DNA from 4 places in the Rahnella sp. ATs2 genome. Region 3 is predicted to be linked to each of the others. Evidence: predicted binding sites of a transcription regulator. Region 3 holds the regulator's gene; each other region holds the start of a gene.

Region 1 (3,999 bases), on a different contig from region 3:
CGCTGATGATACCGGCTTACCGGTGCTGATCGTCCGTTCATCTTACGGCGTGGTCTGGGATCGTCTGCCTAATGCCCTGGCGAAAGCCGGCATGAAAGTGACCGACAGCAGCCGTCCGCAAGGCACAATGTCTGTGACTTACAAACCGCTGAATGACGATGCGTGGCAGACACTGGGTGCGAAAGATCCGGGCCTCAGCTCCGGTGATTACAAACTTCAGGTTGGCGACCTCGACAACCGTAGTAGCTTGCAGTTCCTTGATCCGAAAGGACATGCTCTCAGCCAGTCGCAGAACGACGCGATGGTGGCGGTCATGCAGGCCGCGTTTAGCCAGAGCAGCGCAAAATAATACCAAGGGGCTCCGGCCCCTTTTTACATCTGTTTTTTCCACTGGAGTAAGTAAAGATGCAAAAGTTAGCTGAGTTGTATCGCGGCAAGGCGAAAACCGTCTACACCACCGAAAACCCGGACCTTCTGGTACTGGAGTTCCGTAACGATACGTCAGCACTGGATGGTCAGCGTATTGAGCAGTTCGACCGTAAAGGTATGGTTAACAACAAATTTAACCATTTCATCATGGCTAAGCTGGAAGAAGCCGGTATTCCTACTCAAATGGAACGCCTGTTGTCTGACACTGAAGTGCTGGTGAAAAAACTGGATATGGTCCCGGTTGAATGCGTTATCCGTAACCGTGCTGCTGGTTCGCTGGTAAAACGTCTGGGCATTGAAGAAGGTCTGGAACTGAACCCGCCGTTGTTCGACCTGTTCCTGAAAAACGATGCGATGCACGATCCGATGGTCAACGAGTCTTACTGCAAAACCTTTGGCTGGGTGAACGAAGAAAACCTCGCGCGCATGAAAGAGCTGAGCTACAAAGCCAACGACGTGCTGAGCAAACTGTTTGATGATGCCGGTCTGATCCTGGTCGATTTCAAACTGGAATTCGGTCTGTTCAATGGTGAAGTGGTGCTGGGTGATGAGTTCTCACCAGACGGCAGCCGCCTGTGGGATAAAGAAACCCTGAACAAGATGGACAAAGACCGTTATCGCCAGAGCCTCGGTGGACTGATTGAAGCCTATGAAGAAGTGGCTCACCGTATTGGTGTGAAACTGGACTAAGCGGCGCATTATTTTTTTAGCCAGACTGCGCAATCGTTTACGTGGTGCGCACTTAACGGGTGATGGTCTCCGTCACCCGTTCTCTTCCCTGCATTTAATTTTCCTGTTTTCACACTGATTCCTTTCATTTAATCCCTTCGTCACTAAAATTACGTCCTTTCGCAGATGGTATTAACTGCGTGTGCTGGCTAGTCTTAAAAAAACAGGTTGGAGGTATCTATGCGTTGGCAAGGGCGTCGCGAAAGCGACAATGTAGAAGACAGACGCGGACAGGGATCTAACGGCGGCGGCGGTTTAGGTGGCGGGGGGATGCGTCTGCCTATCCGTGGCAAAAGCGGCATTGTGATTATCATTGTGGTGCTGGTTGCCGGTTATTACGGTATCGACCTCACTCCGCTGATTGACGGCGGACAGTCCGGCGGTATGCAGCAACAGACACAGTCACAATCCATCAGCCCGAAAGATGATGAGCAGGCAAAATTCACCTCGGTGATCCTCGCCTCAACGGAAGACACCTGGAAAGAGATTTTCCAGAAGCAGGGCATGACTTACCGTGAGCCGAAACTGGTGATGTATCGCGGCGCAACCCGTACCGGTTGCGGTACCGGCCAGTCGGTGATGGGCCCGTTCTACTGCCCGGCGGACAGCACGGTGTATATCGATTTGTCTTTCTATCAGGAATTGCAGAACAAACTCGGCGCGGGCGGTGATTTTGCGCAAGGCTATGTGGTCGCGCACGAAGTCGGTCACCATGTGCAGAACTTGCTGGGTACTGAGCGCAAGGTTCGCGAAATGCAGCAGGGCGCATCGCAGACGGTGGTGAATCAGCTGTCGGTGAAAATGGAATTGCAGGCTGACTGCTACGCCGGTGTCTGGGGACACGCCATGCAACAGCAAAACGTTCTCGAAGAGGGCGACCTGAAAGAAGCGCTGGATGCTGCGCGTGCCATCGGCGATGACCGTTTACAGCAGCAAAGTCAGGGACGCGTTGTGCCGGACAGCTTCACACACGGTACGTCTGAACAGCGTTATACCTGGTTCAAACGCGGATTTGATACCGGTAATCCTGACCAGTGCAACACCTTCGCCAGCCGCTGATTAACACGCAATAAGCGCTGGTCTGCTGCCAAAAACTGTTCAATAATCAATGACCGATCCAGAGAGGCTCAGTGAGCCTCTCTTTTTTCCTCATGTTGAACCGCTGGGAATGCCATGGCTTTTCTCGATCCAACCCTTTTGATTTTACTTGTCTTCGCCGGTCTGGGCATCATCAGCCACAACAGCGCCGTCACCATCGCAATGTTCTTCCTTCTTACGGTACGCATTACGCCGCTGAACAACTTTTTCCCGTGGATTGAAAAATACGGTCTGACCATCGGCATTATTATTCTGACCATTGGCGTGATGGCGCCGATTGCCAGCGGAAAAATCAGCGCCAGCACCGTGGTGCATTCTTTCTTCCACTGGAAATCCATTGTCGCCATTCTGGTGGGCGTGCTGGTGTCCTGGCTTGGCGGACGCGGCCTGACACTGATGGGTACACAGCCGCATCTGGTGGCGGGTTTGCTGGTAGGCACCGTGCTGGGCGTGGCGATGTTTAAAGGTGTGCCGGTCGGGCCGCTGATCGCTGCCGGTCTGTTATCGATGATTGTCGGGAAAACCTGACATGTCAGTCACTTTGCCACAGCAACAGATGCAGCGGCTGGGCGTCCGGCGTTTGCTGGTGTTCAGTGGCGACGCGCAGTGGTGTGAACAACAGGCCATTCAGTTCTGCGCACAGAGTGCCGGTGACTGGCTCTGGCTCAGTGATTCCGCGCCTGACGACGTGAACGCCTGTTCGCCGTCAGCGGCACATACGCTGCTGGGGCAGGATGTTTTTCACGGCGTGTTTGATGCCCGCCATAGCCTGAATGTCGAGGCGCTGGCGGCATTTTCCGGCGCATTGAAAGCCGGAAGCTGGCTGATTTTACTGGTGCCGGAATGGAGCGCCTGGGCCGACACGCCGGATGCCGATAGCCTGCGCTGGAGCGAACAGCCGCAGGCGATCCCCACGCCGCGCTTTATCCGTCGTTTCCAGTCTTTGCTTGAAAAATACCGCAGCGTCACGGTTTGGCGGCAGAATCAGCCTTTTGAGCTCGCGCCGTTGCCCGTTGCAGCTGACTGGCTGCCACCCGACGGTCAGCCCACTGCTGAGCAATCGCAAATTTTACAACAACTGATGCAGGCTCAGTCCGGCGTGTGGGTGCTGACCGCGCCGCGTGGTCGGGGTAAATCGACGCTGGCGGGCATGTTGATCCGTCGGTGGCCGGGCAGCTGTTGCGTGACCGCACCGGCCAAAGCGTCGGCCAGCCAGATACTTAATCAGCCAGCTGAATCTGCTCATTTTATCGCGCCTGATGCGCTGCTGGCGTTATGCCGCGAAGGCGCTGTCACCGGCGCTGACTGGCTGATTATCGACGAAGCTGCTGCTATTCCGGCACCGATGCTTTCAGAGCTGGTTGCGGCTTTCCCGCGTGTGTTGCTGACCACTACGGTTCAGGGATATGAAGGCACGGGGCGCGGGTTCTTACTCAAATTCTGTGCGTCTTTGCCGCTGTGGCATGACCTGCGTCTCAATGCGCCGGTCCGCTGGTCAGCTGCCGATACCCTCGAACCGTTCATCAGCGATTTATTGCTGTTTGATGAGCATCTGCCGGTTGCTGAACATACGTGCGGCACATCAGAAATAGTCCCGGTTAATGCCGGAGACTGGCTGAGTGAACCGGCACTGTTGCAGGATTTCTACGGCCTGCTCACCAGCGCGCATTACCGTACGTCACCGCTGGATTTGCGTCGTCTGCTGGATGCGCCGGGTATGATCTTCAGCGCATCGCGGATGCA
Region 2 (3,999 bases), on a different contig from region 3:
CTATACCTTAAGAGAGTGTTTTTCCGGTCATTATGGTTTCAACGTTGAACCCAGCGTCGTTTTTGGTTTTCTTTCTCTGATTTTCTGGATGTTAATCCTCATTGTTTCGCTCAAGTACCTCACGTATGTGATGCGGGCGGACAACGCAGGTGAGGGCGGTATTCTGACGCTGATGTCTCTGGCGGGCAGAAACACTTCGGCACGCACCACCGCCGTACTGGTCATTCTCGGCCTGATTGGGGGAAGCTTCTTCTATGGTGAAGTGGTGATCACTCCGGCTATTTCTGTTCTTTCCGCGATGGAAGGTCTGGAAATCGCAGCACCTTCACTTGACCCCTATATTGTCCCTCTTTCTATTACTGTCCTGACGCTGCTTTTCATTATTCAGAAACACGGCACCGGCATCGTGGGCAAACTGTTTGCGCCGGTGATGTTGTTGTGGTTCCTGACGCTGGCTGTTCTCGGCGTCAACAGCATCATGCAGAACCCTGAAGTACTTCGCGCCATGAACCCGATGTGGGCGGTTAACTTCTTTGTCGAGCATAAGTCGTTTTCCTTCCTGGCGCTCGGTGCGGTTGTTCTGTCGATTACCGGCGTGGAAGCGCTGTATGCGGATATGGGGCACTTCGGGAAATTCCCGATCCGTCTGGCCTGGTTCACCGTCGTGCTGCCTTCTCTGGTGCTTAACTACTTCGGTCAGGGCGCATTGCTGCTCAAAGATCCGGAGTCGATTAAAAACCCGTTCTTCCTGCTGGCACCTGACTGGGCTTTAATTCCGTTACTGGTGCTGGCGACGCTGGCGACTATTATCGCGTCTCAGGCTGTTATCTCCGGAGTGTTCTCCCTGACCCGTCAGGCTGTGCGTCTGGGCTATCTGCCGCCGATGCGCATTATTCACACCTCAGAAATGGAAGCGGGTCAGATTTATATCCCGGCCATTAACTGGCTGCTGTATTTTGCGGTGGTTATCGTTATCGCCAGCTTCGAGCATTCGAGCAACCTGGCGGCGGCATACGGTATTGCTGTGACCGGTACGATGGTGCTGACCAGTATTCTTTCCTGTACGGTGGCGCTTAAAAACTGGCACTGGAAACCGTTCCTGGTGGGGCTTTTGCTGATCGGTCTGCTGTTTATGGATATCCCGCTGTTCGCGGCGAATGCCACGAAACTGTTCTCCGGTGGCTGGTTGCCGCTGACGTTGGGTTTGTGCATGTTTATCGTTATGACTACCTGGAAAAGCGAGCGTTTCCGCCTTATGCGCCGCATGAACGAGCACGGCAACTCTCTTGAAGCGATGATTGCGTCTCTGGAGAAATCCCCGCCGGTTCGCGTTCCGGGAACCGCGGTGTATATGTCCCGTGCCATCAACGTCATTCCGTTTGCCTTGCTGCATAACCTCAAGCACAACAAAGTGTTGCATGAACGCGTGGTACTGCTGACGTTACGCACCGAAGATGCGCCTTATGTGCATAACGTCCGGCGCGTCACCATCGAACAGCTTTCTCCGACGTTCTGGCGTGTGGTCGCGAGTTACGGATTTAAAGAGACGCCGAATGTGGAAGAGGTTTTCCACCGCTGTGGTCTGGAAGGGCTGCCATGCCGGATGATGGAAACCTCATTCTTTATGTCGCACGAATCGCTGATCCTGACCAAACGCCCGTGGTATCTCTACTTCCGTGGCAAGCTCTTTATGGCGCTCAGCCGTAACGCCTTACGCGCACCGGATCAGTTTGAAATTCCGCCTAACAGGGTGATCGAACTCGGTACGCAGGTAGAAATTTAACACTAATTTCTGCCGTCACAGGGCACCTTCGGGTGCCCTGTTTTATTTTCGCTTTCTCGTTTCTGAAACGACTAACTCAAATTTCCCTGCGGTTTCTGAATCATTCAGCGAAACGTTTCGACGCTGATCACAATTCCATCACTTGTCCGTTGCCATGCGTGATGAAGTTAATAAACTCATCCGTGAGCGAAACGTTTCGCTGTAGGAGTTCACAATGAAGAAGTCACCGCTGTTAAATGCCGAAATCTCACATGTTATTGCCCGGTTAGGTCACACCGATCAGCTGGTTATTGGCGATGCCGGACTTCCGGTGCCAGCAGCTTGCCAACGCATCGATCTGGCTCTGACCCAGGGAGTTCCCACCTTTTTACAAGTCTTAGAGGTAGTGACACATGAGATGCAGGTTGAGCGGGCTATCCTCGCCGAGGAAATCCTCACTAAAAATCCTCAACTCCATGAAGCGTTGCTCGCCCAATTGACACAACTCGAACAACACCAGGGAAACACCATTGCTTTGGATTACGTCAGTCATGAGGCATTCAAAGCGCAAAGCGAAAAAAGTCGGGCTGTGATCCGCAGCGGGGAATGTTCGCCTTACGCGAACGTTATTCTGTGTGCCGGCGTAACCTTCTGAGGCCTTTATGCAACCTTTGCTGCAACTGACAGGCATTGATAAAGCCTTTCCCGGCGTTAAAGCACTTTCCGGCGCGGCGCTCAGCGTCTATCCGGGACGTGTGATGGCGCTGGTGGGAGAAAACGGCGCGGGCAAGTCCACCATGATGAAAGTGCTGACCGGCATCTACCAGAAAGATGCCGGCTCAGTACATTTTCTGGGCAAGGAAGCGGCGTTTAATGGCCCGAAAGCTTCTCAGGAAGCCGGAATTGGCATCATCCATCAGGAACTGAATCTGATCCCACAGCTGACCATCGCTGAAAATATCTTCCTGGGCCGCGAGTTTGTGAACGGTTTTGGCCGCATTAACTGGAAAAAGATGTATGCCGAAGCCGATAAACTGCTGGCGCGCCTGAACCTGCGCTACAAAAGCGATCGTCTGGTTGGCGAATTATCAATTGGCGATCAGCAGATGGTCGAAATTGCCAAGGTGCTGAGCTTTGAGTCGAAAGTCATCATCATGGATGAACCCACGGACGCCCTGACCGATACCGAAACCGCCTCTTTATTTAGCGTGATCCGCGAGCTGAAAGCCGCAGGCTGTGGCGTGGTGTATATCTCCCACCGCATGAAAGAAATCTTTGAAATCTGCGATGACGTGACGGTATTCCGTGACGGGCAGTTTATCGCTGAGCGTCCGGTCAGTTCGCTGGAAGAAGACACGCTGATTGAAATGATGGTCGGCCGCCGTCTCGAAGAACAATACCCGCGTATTAATCATCAGCGCGGTGCGTTGCGTCTGCAGGTGCGTGATGTCAGCGGTCCGGGCGTGGATAACGTCAGCTTTGATCTGCACAGCGGCGAAATTCTGGGGATTTCCGGTTTGATGGGCGCAGGCCGTACTGAACTGATGAAAATTCTCTACGGTGCATTGCCGCGTAAAAGTGGCTATGTGTCGCTTGATGGACGCGAAGTGGTCACGCATTCACCGCAGGACGGACTGGCAAACGGCATCGTTTACATCTCAGAAGATCGTAAGCGCGATGGCCTGGTACTCGGTATGTCAGTGAAAGAAAATATGTCACTGACTGCGCTGCGCTATTTCAGCCATGGTGGCGGACGTCTCAGGCACGCGGAAGAACAGCAGGCCGTTGGCGACTTTATCCGTCTCTTCAATATTAAAACGCCGTCGATGATGCAGACAATCGGCCTGCTTTCCGGTGGTAATCAGCAAAAAGTGGCGATTGCCCGCGGATTGATGACGCGGCCAAAAGTCCTGATCCTCGACGAACCGACGCGTGGCGTTGACGTCGGTGCCAAAAAAGAGATTTACCAGCTTATAAACCAGTTCAAGCGCGAAGGGCTGAGCATCATCCTGGTTTCCTCAGAAATGCCGGAAGTGATCGGCATGAGTGACCGTGTTTTGGTGATGCATGAAGGTCATTTAAGCGGTGAATTCCCGATAGAACAGGCTACGCAAGAAGTGTTGATGGCAGCCGCTGTCGGCAAGCAATACGGCGTGACGCAGGAGTAATCAGATATGAGTTCTCAGACATTGCCAGCCAAGAAGCGCTGGATCAGTAAAGAGTGGTTGTTGGAGCAA
Region 3 (3,999 bases):
AAAAGTTTTGTAAAAATGCTATTTTATTGGGTTTTGTTGAGTATAGGCTCGCCGGCAGGCATTCTCAATAGTTAATCGTCACGAATGAAAATGACCAGTAAGTGATTGTAACTTATGGTCATTATAACGATTAACTTTCAAGGCTTACTCAGGCTTCCTGCTCCGACTTTTGCTCTGTATATTGCGGATTTTTGTGCCGCACAGACATCCACCGGCCCAAAACTACCAACAATAGTGTAGACAGCATGGTGGTGACTGTCGCTATTAATGGTTGCGCAATAAATGCGGAAACCAGCAAACTGGCGAGGAAACACAATCCCAATTGCAGGGTATTTTGCAACGCAGCCGCTTTCCCTGTATTAGCAGGAAATGGCATTAATGCATTTGCCACAACAATTGGATAGATTGCGCCATTCACCAAAGCCATGAAACAGAACGGGATCAACAAGCTCACCAACCCGGCATCAGTGAACATGGCAACACAGAACAGACCCGCAACACTCAGACCATATCCTGTCAGCAGCCAGGGTAAAATTTTATTCCCATCTACCTTACTGATAAGCAACCGGCAGCCGAAACCACCGAGCAGGAAAGCGATGGTCTGCGGAACATAGCTCAGGCCAATCACGCCCGGCGAATAACCCATATCACTCAGAATAAACGGCGAACCTGTCAGCCAGGCAAAGAAACCGGCGGAACAGGCAGCGTAAATCATGACATTACCGCTGTAAACGCGCGACTTCAGCAACGTGCCAAAGCCCGCTTTTTCGTCAGATTTGTGTTCTGCCGGCTTATTTTCCCGCAGCGTGAAGGTGGCGATAAGCAACAGGGCGGCGACCGCAGTCAGCAGGGCAAATATCGCTTCCCAGTCAAAATGATTGAGCACCCAGGCGCCAAGCAAAGGAGCCAGCGCCGGCGAAAGTGCCACTAAAGGCATAATGCTGGCGAAGGTTTTTTTAGCGACATCCGCTGAAAAACGGTCCACCACGATTGCCTGCCAGGTCACTGCGGCGGCACAGACGCCCATGGCCTGTAAGAAACGCAGCGCCAGAAGGGCGCGCACGTTCTCGACCCAAATCACGCCCAGGCAGCCGACGGCAAACAGTGTCAGGCCCAGCAGTAAAACCGGTTTGCGGCCAATGCGGTCTGACAGCGGTCCCCACAGCAATTGTCCGATGGCGAATCCGCCGAGAAAAATACTCAGGCTGGCGCTGATCATTCCCGGACTGGTCATCAGGCTAATTTGCATTGCGCTGAACGCAGGAAGGTACATATCTGTGGCTAAAAAGCCGAGCATGCTCAGGCCAGCCAGATAGAGCATAAATCCAAAGGAGGGTTTCATTATTATCTCGTTAATTTATTTATTGCAGATGATTTGATGCAGGGATCTGTTCGGAGGCAGATTTTAACGCTTTGATAACAGCGTTGTGAAACGTTAATATTTGCACTCTGCTATCAAAAATATTGAAGGCTAAAATATGTGGTCAGAATACGCTCTGGAAGTCGTTGATGCGGTGGCAAGAACCGGAAGCTTCAGTGCGGCGGCACAGGAACTACATCGGGTCCCTTCTGCCATCAGCTACACCGTTCGTCAGCTCGAACAATGGCTGGCGGTGCCCTTGTTTGAACGTCGACACCGCGACGTCGTTTTAACGCCAGCGGGCAAAGTTTTCGTGGATGAAGCGCGGGTTCTGATAAAAAAAATGATAGCTACAAGACGCCAATGTCAGCAGGTTGCCAACGGCTGGCGGGGCGAGTTACGTATTGCTGTCGACAGAATTGTTAAACCGGCAAGAACCCGGCGACTGGTGCTGGATTTCTATCGTCATTTTCCTGATACGGAGCTGATTATTCATTCCGAAGTGTTTAATGGTGTGTGGGACGCACTGGTTGACGGACGTGCTGATGTGGCAATCGGTGCGACGCGGGCGATACCGGTTGGTGGTCGTTTCAGTTTTCGCGACATGGGGTTTATGGACTGGCACTGCGTGGTCAGCCCGCAGCATCCGCTGGCGCAGTTACCGGGTGCGCTCAGTGATGACCAGCTCAGGCCTTATCCCGCATTGTGTCTTGAAGATACCTCGCGGACGTTGCCTAAGCGTGATACCTGGACACTCGATAACCAGCGGCGTCTGGTTGTGCCGGACTGGACCTGCGCGCTTGAATGTCTGAGTGAAGGTTTATGTGTGGGAATGATGCCGGTACATCGCGTGAGCCATCGCATTGAGCAGCAGACATTGCAGGTTCTGGCGCTGGAGAATACCTTCCCTGACAGCCCGTGTTGCCTCACGTGGGACCAGAGTAATCCGTCACCTTCACTGGCGTGGTTGCTGGAATATATGGGTGATACAGAAACGATGAACCGTGAATGGTTGCGGGACTGAGAAATAAAACGCCTGCAAAAGCAGGCGTTATAAAAGATTAAAGGCAAACATTAACGGCGATAGTCGCGGTACGGGCCATCGGCCACCGAACGACGCTCAACCAGTTTCGGATGCACCTCGATGGTCTGTGATTCTTCACGTTTGCTGACGATGCGGTCGAGTAACATAGTAAAGGCCATCTCACCCAACCGTTCTTTCGGCTGATGCACGGTCGTCAGTGCCGGAGAGAAGTACCGCGCATTACGCACGTTATCGTAACCAATCACCGAAATATCTTGCGGGACGCGCAATCCGAGTTCATCAGCGGCGCAAATTGCGCCCATCGCCATGACATCACCCCCGCAGAAGACGGCGGTGGGGCGTTGTTTCTGCATCAGAATCTTATGCATCGCCTGATAACCTGACTCCGGCTCGAAATCGCCCTGAACCACCCATTCTTCGCGAAGCGGGATATTGGCTTCCGTCAGCGCTTTGACAAAACCCTGGAAACGACCGCCGCCGGTGTTACGCGCGAGTTGTCCCGGGATTACGCCAATATCACGATGCCCGCGTTCGATCAGATAGCGTCCGGCCATATATCCGCCTTCGAAAGCATTGTCGATAATGCTGTCGGTGAAGTTTTTACGCGCTTCGCCCCAGTCCATCACCACCATAGGAATCGAACGATACTCTTCAAGCATATTGAGTAATTCATCAGGGTATTCCGCGCACATGACCAGCAGACCATCGACGCGTTTTTGCGCCAGCATTTGCAGATAGGCCTGTTGTTTTTCCAGATTGTTGTGCGAGTTACACAAGATCAGCGTATAGCCTTTGGAGAAGCAGCTGTTCTCTACGGCTTCAATCACCTCGGCGAAATAGGGCGCTTCACTGGAGGTTGCCAGCAGACCAATTGTCTTGGTGTTATTCACTTTAAGACTACGGGCTACGGCGCTCGGCGAATAATGTAGCTCTTTAATGGCAAGCAGCACTGCTTCCCTGGTTTCTTCGGCGACGAAACGTGTTTTATTGATGACGTGCGACACGGTTGTAGTGGAAACGCCAGCGCGCTTTGCGACATCTTTAATCGTTGCCATGTAAAGAATGACTCCTGAACTTCCGTGCTTCAGCACGTTAGCATTATGTTAATCGTTTGCTTGCGCTGATTACACTGCGGACATCTAAAAGGGCAGTGTAATCATTGGGTGGATTCTTCAGAATGAGGCGTGAAATGCTCTCGGGTGAAATCGACCGGCACACAGGCGTGTTAACCGACAATTTTCTCTTATAATGCATGAAAGTGGAAGTAAAATTGTCATGTTCACATTTTCATTCAGCAGAAGATTTTAAAAGTGAATTATGCGAAAATGCGTTGGCACACATTTAGTGTGGCTAAAAGAAACGCCACAACTTGATCCGAAAGGGGGTTTGATGGACAGCAACCTGAAATTATCGTTGATCACCACGGTATGCGCTTTGCTCATGATTATCGCTTTCAGCTTCACGGCAGTGATGAACTAATCTGGCACTAAGACAGTAGTGAGACGCAACAAAAAAGGGCGATACCTTTCACAGGAATCGCCCTTTTCAATTTTACGCAGTGACCGTTACCGCCGATACTCTTCCCTGCAGAAAC
Region 4 (3,999 bases), on a different contig from region 3:
CCGGTCATGCGCCGGGCAAGGCGCAGGCGGCAGGGCCGATGGCAGAAGCGATCGACCACAGCCTCAGCCATCTGAGCGACAGTGATTTGCAGGCGATTGCCGTGTGGCTGAAACAAACCACGCCGGTCAGTCAGCAAGGGCAGGCGAGGGCTGCGGACCAGTTCGGCTCACCGGCGAATTATGTCGATACTTTGCGTGGCGTTCCGCGTCCTGCTGATGCTGACAAGATGACCGGCTGGCAGGTGTATGACGGCTATTGCGCCAGTTGCCATCAGCCGGACGGTCGTGGCAGCAAGGACGGCGGCTTACCGTCGCTCATCAACAACACTGCGCTGGGGCATCTGAACAGCGACAATCTGGTGATGGCGATTTTGCATGGCGTGCAGCGCGGCGCGGAAAGTAAAGATGTGGCGATGCCGGCGTTTGATCATTTGCTGTCAGATACGCAGGTGGCCACGCTGAGTAATCAGTTATTGCAGCAATTTGGTAACGATCAGGCGAGTGTGACGCCACAGCGGGTGAAAGAACTGCGCGCTGGCGGTAAACCTTCGCCGTTGCTGGAGCTGGCGCATTGGGGAATGGGCATTGCAGGACTGCTCGTTATCCTGCTGATTGCACTGCTGTTTATTCGTCGTCGCCGTCGTCATTAATCCCTGCTGACGCAGCAATAAAAAAGGCTGACATTATGTGTCAGCCTTTTTCTTTTCAGGGCAGGAATTAAATGACTTTATGCGGACCGAAGCATTCGTAGTGAATATTCGCTTCGCTGATGTTCATCGCCAGCAACTGTTTGGCCGCGAACTGCATAAAGCCGACGGGACCGCACAGGTAGAAATGCATGGCTGGATCATTCAGCTGTTCGCTGACTTTGCTCAGATCCATCAGACCCTGATACTGAAAGTCCTCTCCCGGTAAATCATTTGCCTGTGGCTGGTTATACCAGACATGGCTTTCCAGCTGCGGCAGGTTTTTCTGCGCGCTTTTCACTTCACCGGCAAATGCATGAACCGCGCCGTTTTCCGCCGCGTGCAGCCATTGTACCGGCGCATGATGTCCGCGTTCTGCCAGCGTATTGAGCATACCTAACATCGGCGTCTGGCCGACACCGGCAGAAATCAGCGCGACCGGCGTGGTATCGCTGATATCCATAAAGAAATCGCCGTGCGGGGCTGCAAGATGAATGATGTCGCCCGGCTGCGCAAAGTGATGCAGGAAGTTGGATACCGCGCCCTGGCCTTCGCGTTTTACGGCAATGCGGTAGGTTTTACCGTTCGGTGCCTGGGTCAGGGAATACTGACGGATTTCCTGATTTTCCAGCGACGCATCGCGGATATATACCGCCAGATATTGTCCCGGCTGGAAATCCACCACCGGCAATCCATCGACAGGTTCCAGCAGGAAAGAGGTGATCAGTTCACTTTGCGCTTGTTTTTCGGCGATGCGGAATTCACGCGTACCGCGCCAGCCACCGGTTTTTTCTGCGCTGTCCTGATAAATCTCTGCTTCACGGTTGATAAACACATTCGCCAGCACGCCGTAGGCTTTGCCCCACGCATCCAGCACTTCCTGACCCGGGCTTAACATTTCATCCAGCGTTGCCAGCAGGTGTTCACCGACAATGTTGTATTGATCCGGCTGAATGGTGAAGCTGGTGTGCTTTTGCGCGATGCGCTCCACCGCAGGTAATAATGCCGCCAGATTTTCGATATTGGCGGCGTAAGCACAGATGGCATCAAACAGCGCCTGACGCTGATCTCCGTTGCGCTGATTGCTCATATTGAAGATGTCTTTGAGCTCGGGATTGTGCTCGAACATGCGGTCGTAGAAGTGCGCGGTCAGTTTCGGACCGGTCGCTGCAAGCAAAGGAATAGTGGATTTAACGGTAGCGATAGTGGCTGAATCAAGCATAGTGAACTCCGTGTCTTTGTCGATTTCATTAAACATGCATTTTAAATGCATCTTATATAAACCCACAATTTCTGTAAACACCCCTAAAGGGGTAAGGGCTTTTTAAGGAAAGGAGTGCGGTGGGGGCTGAGTCACAAAGCTGAAATTTGTACATGTTCAGATGAATATTTATCCCTTGATTACGGGCAGATGTTCGCAGATCAAAGCCTTGCTGTATCTGGAGCCAATCGTTTGCCTAAAAACCTCAAACTGACCCTATCCGAAGGGCGCTTAAACATTTACACTGTTGCGCAGAACCCGGAAGGGGCTTTTATTTTTAGTTTGTTGAGTCAGGAGATGCGGATGTTAAAGCGTGAAATGAACATTGCCGATTATGATGCTGAGCTGTGGGCAGCAATGGAAAAAGAAGTTGTTCGTCAGGAAGAACATATCGAGCTGATTGCGTCAGAAAACTATACCAGCCCGCGTGTTATGCAGGCTCAGGGTTCGCAGCTGACCAACAAATATGCCGAAGGCTACCCGGGCAAACGTTACTACGGTGGTTGTGAGTACGTTGACATCGTTGAACAACTGGCTATCGACCGTGCAAAAGAATTGTTCGGTGCAGATTTCGCTAACGTTCAGCCACACTCCGGCTCACAGGCAAACTTCGCGGTTTACACCGCACTGCTGCAACCGGGCGACACCATTCTGGGGATGAACCTCGGCCATGGCGGTCACCTGACGCACGGTTCACCGGTTAACCTGTCCGGTAAACTGTACAACGTCGTACCTTACGGCATCGACGAAAGCGGCGACATCGATTATGACGACGTAAAACGTCAGGCCGAAGCGCACAAACCAAAAATGATCATCGGCGGCTTCTCCGCGTTCTCCGGTATCGTTGACTGGGCAAAAATGCGTGAAATCGCCGACAGCGTTGGCGCTTACTTCTTCGTCGACATGGCACACGTTGCCGGTCTGATTGCTGCGGGCGTTTATCCGAACCCGGTTCCGCACGCGCACATCGTGACCACCACCACGCACAAAACGCTGGCTGGCCCACGCGGCGGTCTGATTCTGGCGAAAGGCGGTGACGAAGAGTTCTATAAAAAACTGAACTCCGCTGTCTTCCCTGGTGGCCAGGGCGGCCCGCTGATGCACGTGATTGCCGGTAAAGCGGTAGCACTGAAAGAAGCGATGGAACCTGAGTTCAAAACCTACCAGCAGCAAGTGGCTAAAAATGCTCAGGCAATGGTCGCTGTGGTTCTGGAACGTGGCTACAAAGTGGTTTCCGGCGGTACGCACAATCACCTGTTCCTGATGGATCTGGTTGATAAAAACCTGACCGGTAAAGAAGCCGATGCCGCACTGGGTCGCGCTAACATTACTGTGAACAAAAACAGCGTGCCTAACGATCCGAAAAGCCCGTTCGTGACTTCCGGCGTGCGTATCGGTACTCCGGCTATCACCCGTCGCGGCTTTAAAGAAGCTGAAGCGCGTGAACTGGCTGGCTGGATCTGCGACGTGCTGGACAACGTGAACGACGAAGGCACTATCGAACGCGTTAAACAGAAAGTTCTCGACATCTGTGCACGCTTCCCGGTTTACGCGTAATATTTGCGAAGCCGTAAAGCTGCTAAAACCCGCTCCGGCGGGTTTTTTTATGGGCATCTATCAGAATTTGTGAGCTGGCAGACATTACTGGAGTATGAAAGCGTCTGCGGATTGCTAGCGATTGTGAGCTTTGTCAAAGTATTGGCCTCACACCGGAGGATTTATGGAATTGCGTTCCACGCGCTGGCTTGCACTCAGTTATTTCACCTATTTTTTCAGTTACGGTATTTTTCTTCCCTTCTGGGGCTTATGGCTTAAAGGTGAAGGTATTTCCTCCGAAAGCATTGGCCTGTTGCTCGGCGCCGGTTTAGTCGCCCGTTTTCTTGGCACGTTAATCATTTCGCCCTCCATCAAAGATCCTTCACATCTCATCACCGGTTTACGCATCCTCGCGTTACTCACGCTGGCGTTTGCCGTCGGGTTCTGGTTCGGCAATGGCTGGGCGTGGCTGATGATCAACATTGCCGGTTTCAGCCTGTTCTTTGGTCCGCTGGT

Evidence for each region. The regulator PurR, encoded in region 3, represses purine synthesis genes. The targets are predictions, from matches to a motif close to CANGCAAACGTTTGCNTG.
Region 1: ypfJ (KPN_02809 family neutral zinc metallopeptidase) is a predicted target of PurR. The motif match lies at 1,146-1,163, and genes of this name have one in related genera.
Region 2: rbsD (D-ribose pyranase) is a predicted target of PurR. The motif match lies at 1,968-1,985, and genes of this name have one in related genera.
Region 4: glyA (serine hydroxymethyltransferase) is a predicted target of PurR. The motif match lies at 2,129-2,146, and genes of this name have one in related genera.

The regions. Positions count from the first base shown of each region.
Region 1 is NZ_JBLYPL010000009.1:45,850-49,848, reverse strand. It holds gene bamC (outer membrane protein assembly factor BamC) at 1-349, shown strand, start outside; gene purC (phosphoribosylaminoimidazolesuccinocarboxamide synthase) at 406-1,119, shown strand; gene ypfJ (KPN_02809 family neutral zinc metallopeptidase) at 1,339-2,217, shown strand; gene ACJY2G_RS11240 (DUF441 domain-containing protein) at 2,332-2,784, shown strand; gene ACJY2G_RS11235 (tRNA(Met) cytidine acetyltransferase TmcA) at 2,786-3,999, shown strand, end outside.
Region 2 is NZ_JBLYPL010000015.1:135,588-139,586, forward strand. It holds gene kup (low affinity potassium transporter Kup) at 1-1,783, shown strand, start outside; gene rbsD (D-ribose pyranase) at 1,998-2,417, shown strand; gene rbsA (ribose ABC transporter ATP-binding protein RbsA) at 2,425-3,930, shown strand; gene rbsC (ribose ABC transporter permease) at 3,937-3,999, shown strand, end outside.
Region 3 is NZ_JBLYPL010000019.1:64,426-68,424, forward strand. It holds gene punC (purine nucleoside transporter PunC) at 149-1,342, opposite strand; gene punR (DNA-binding transcriptional activator PunR) at 1,479-2,384, shown strand; gene purR (HTH-type transcriptional repressor PurR) at 2,435-3,460, opposite strand; gene cydH (cytochrome bd-I oxidase subunit CydH) at 3,795-3,884, shown strand.
Region 4 is NZ_JBLYPL010000002.1:159,090-163,088, reverse strand. It holds gene ACJY2G_RS02445 (c-type cytochrome) at 1-650, shown strand, start outside; gene hmpA (NO-inducible flavohemoprotein) at 718-1,989, opposite strand; gene glyA (serine hydroxymethyltransferase) at 2,251-3,504, shown strand; gene ACJY2G_RS02430 (3-phenylpropionate MFS transporter) at 3,668-3,999, shown strand, end outside.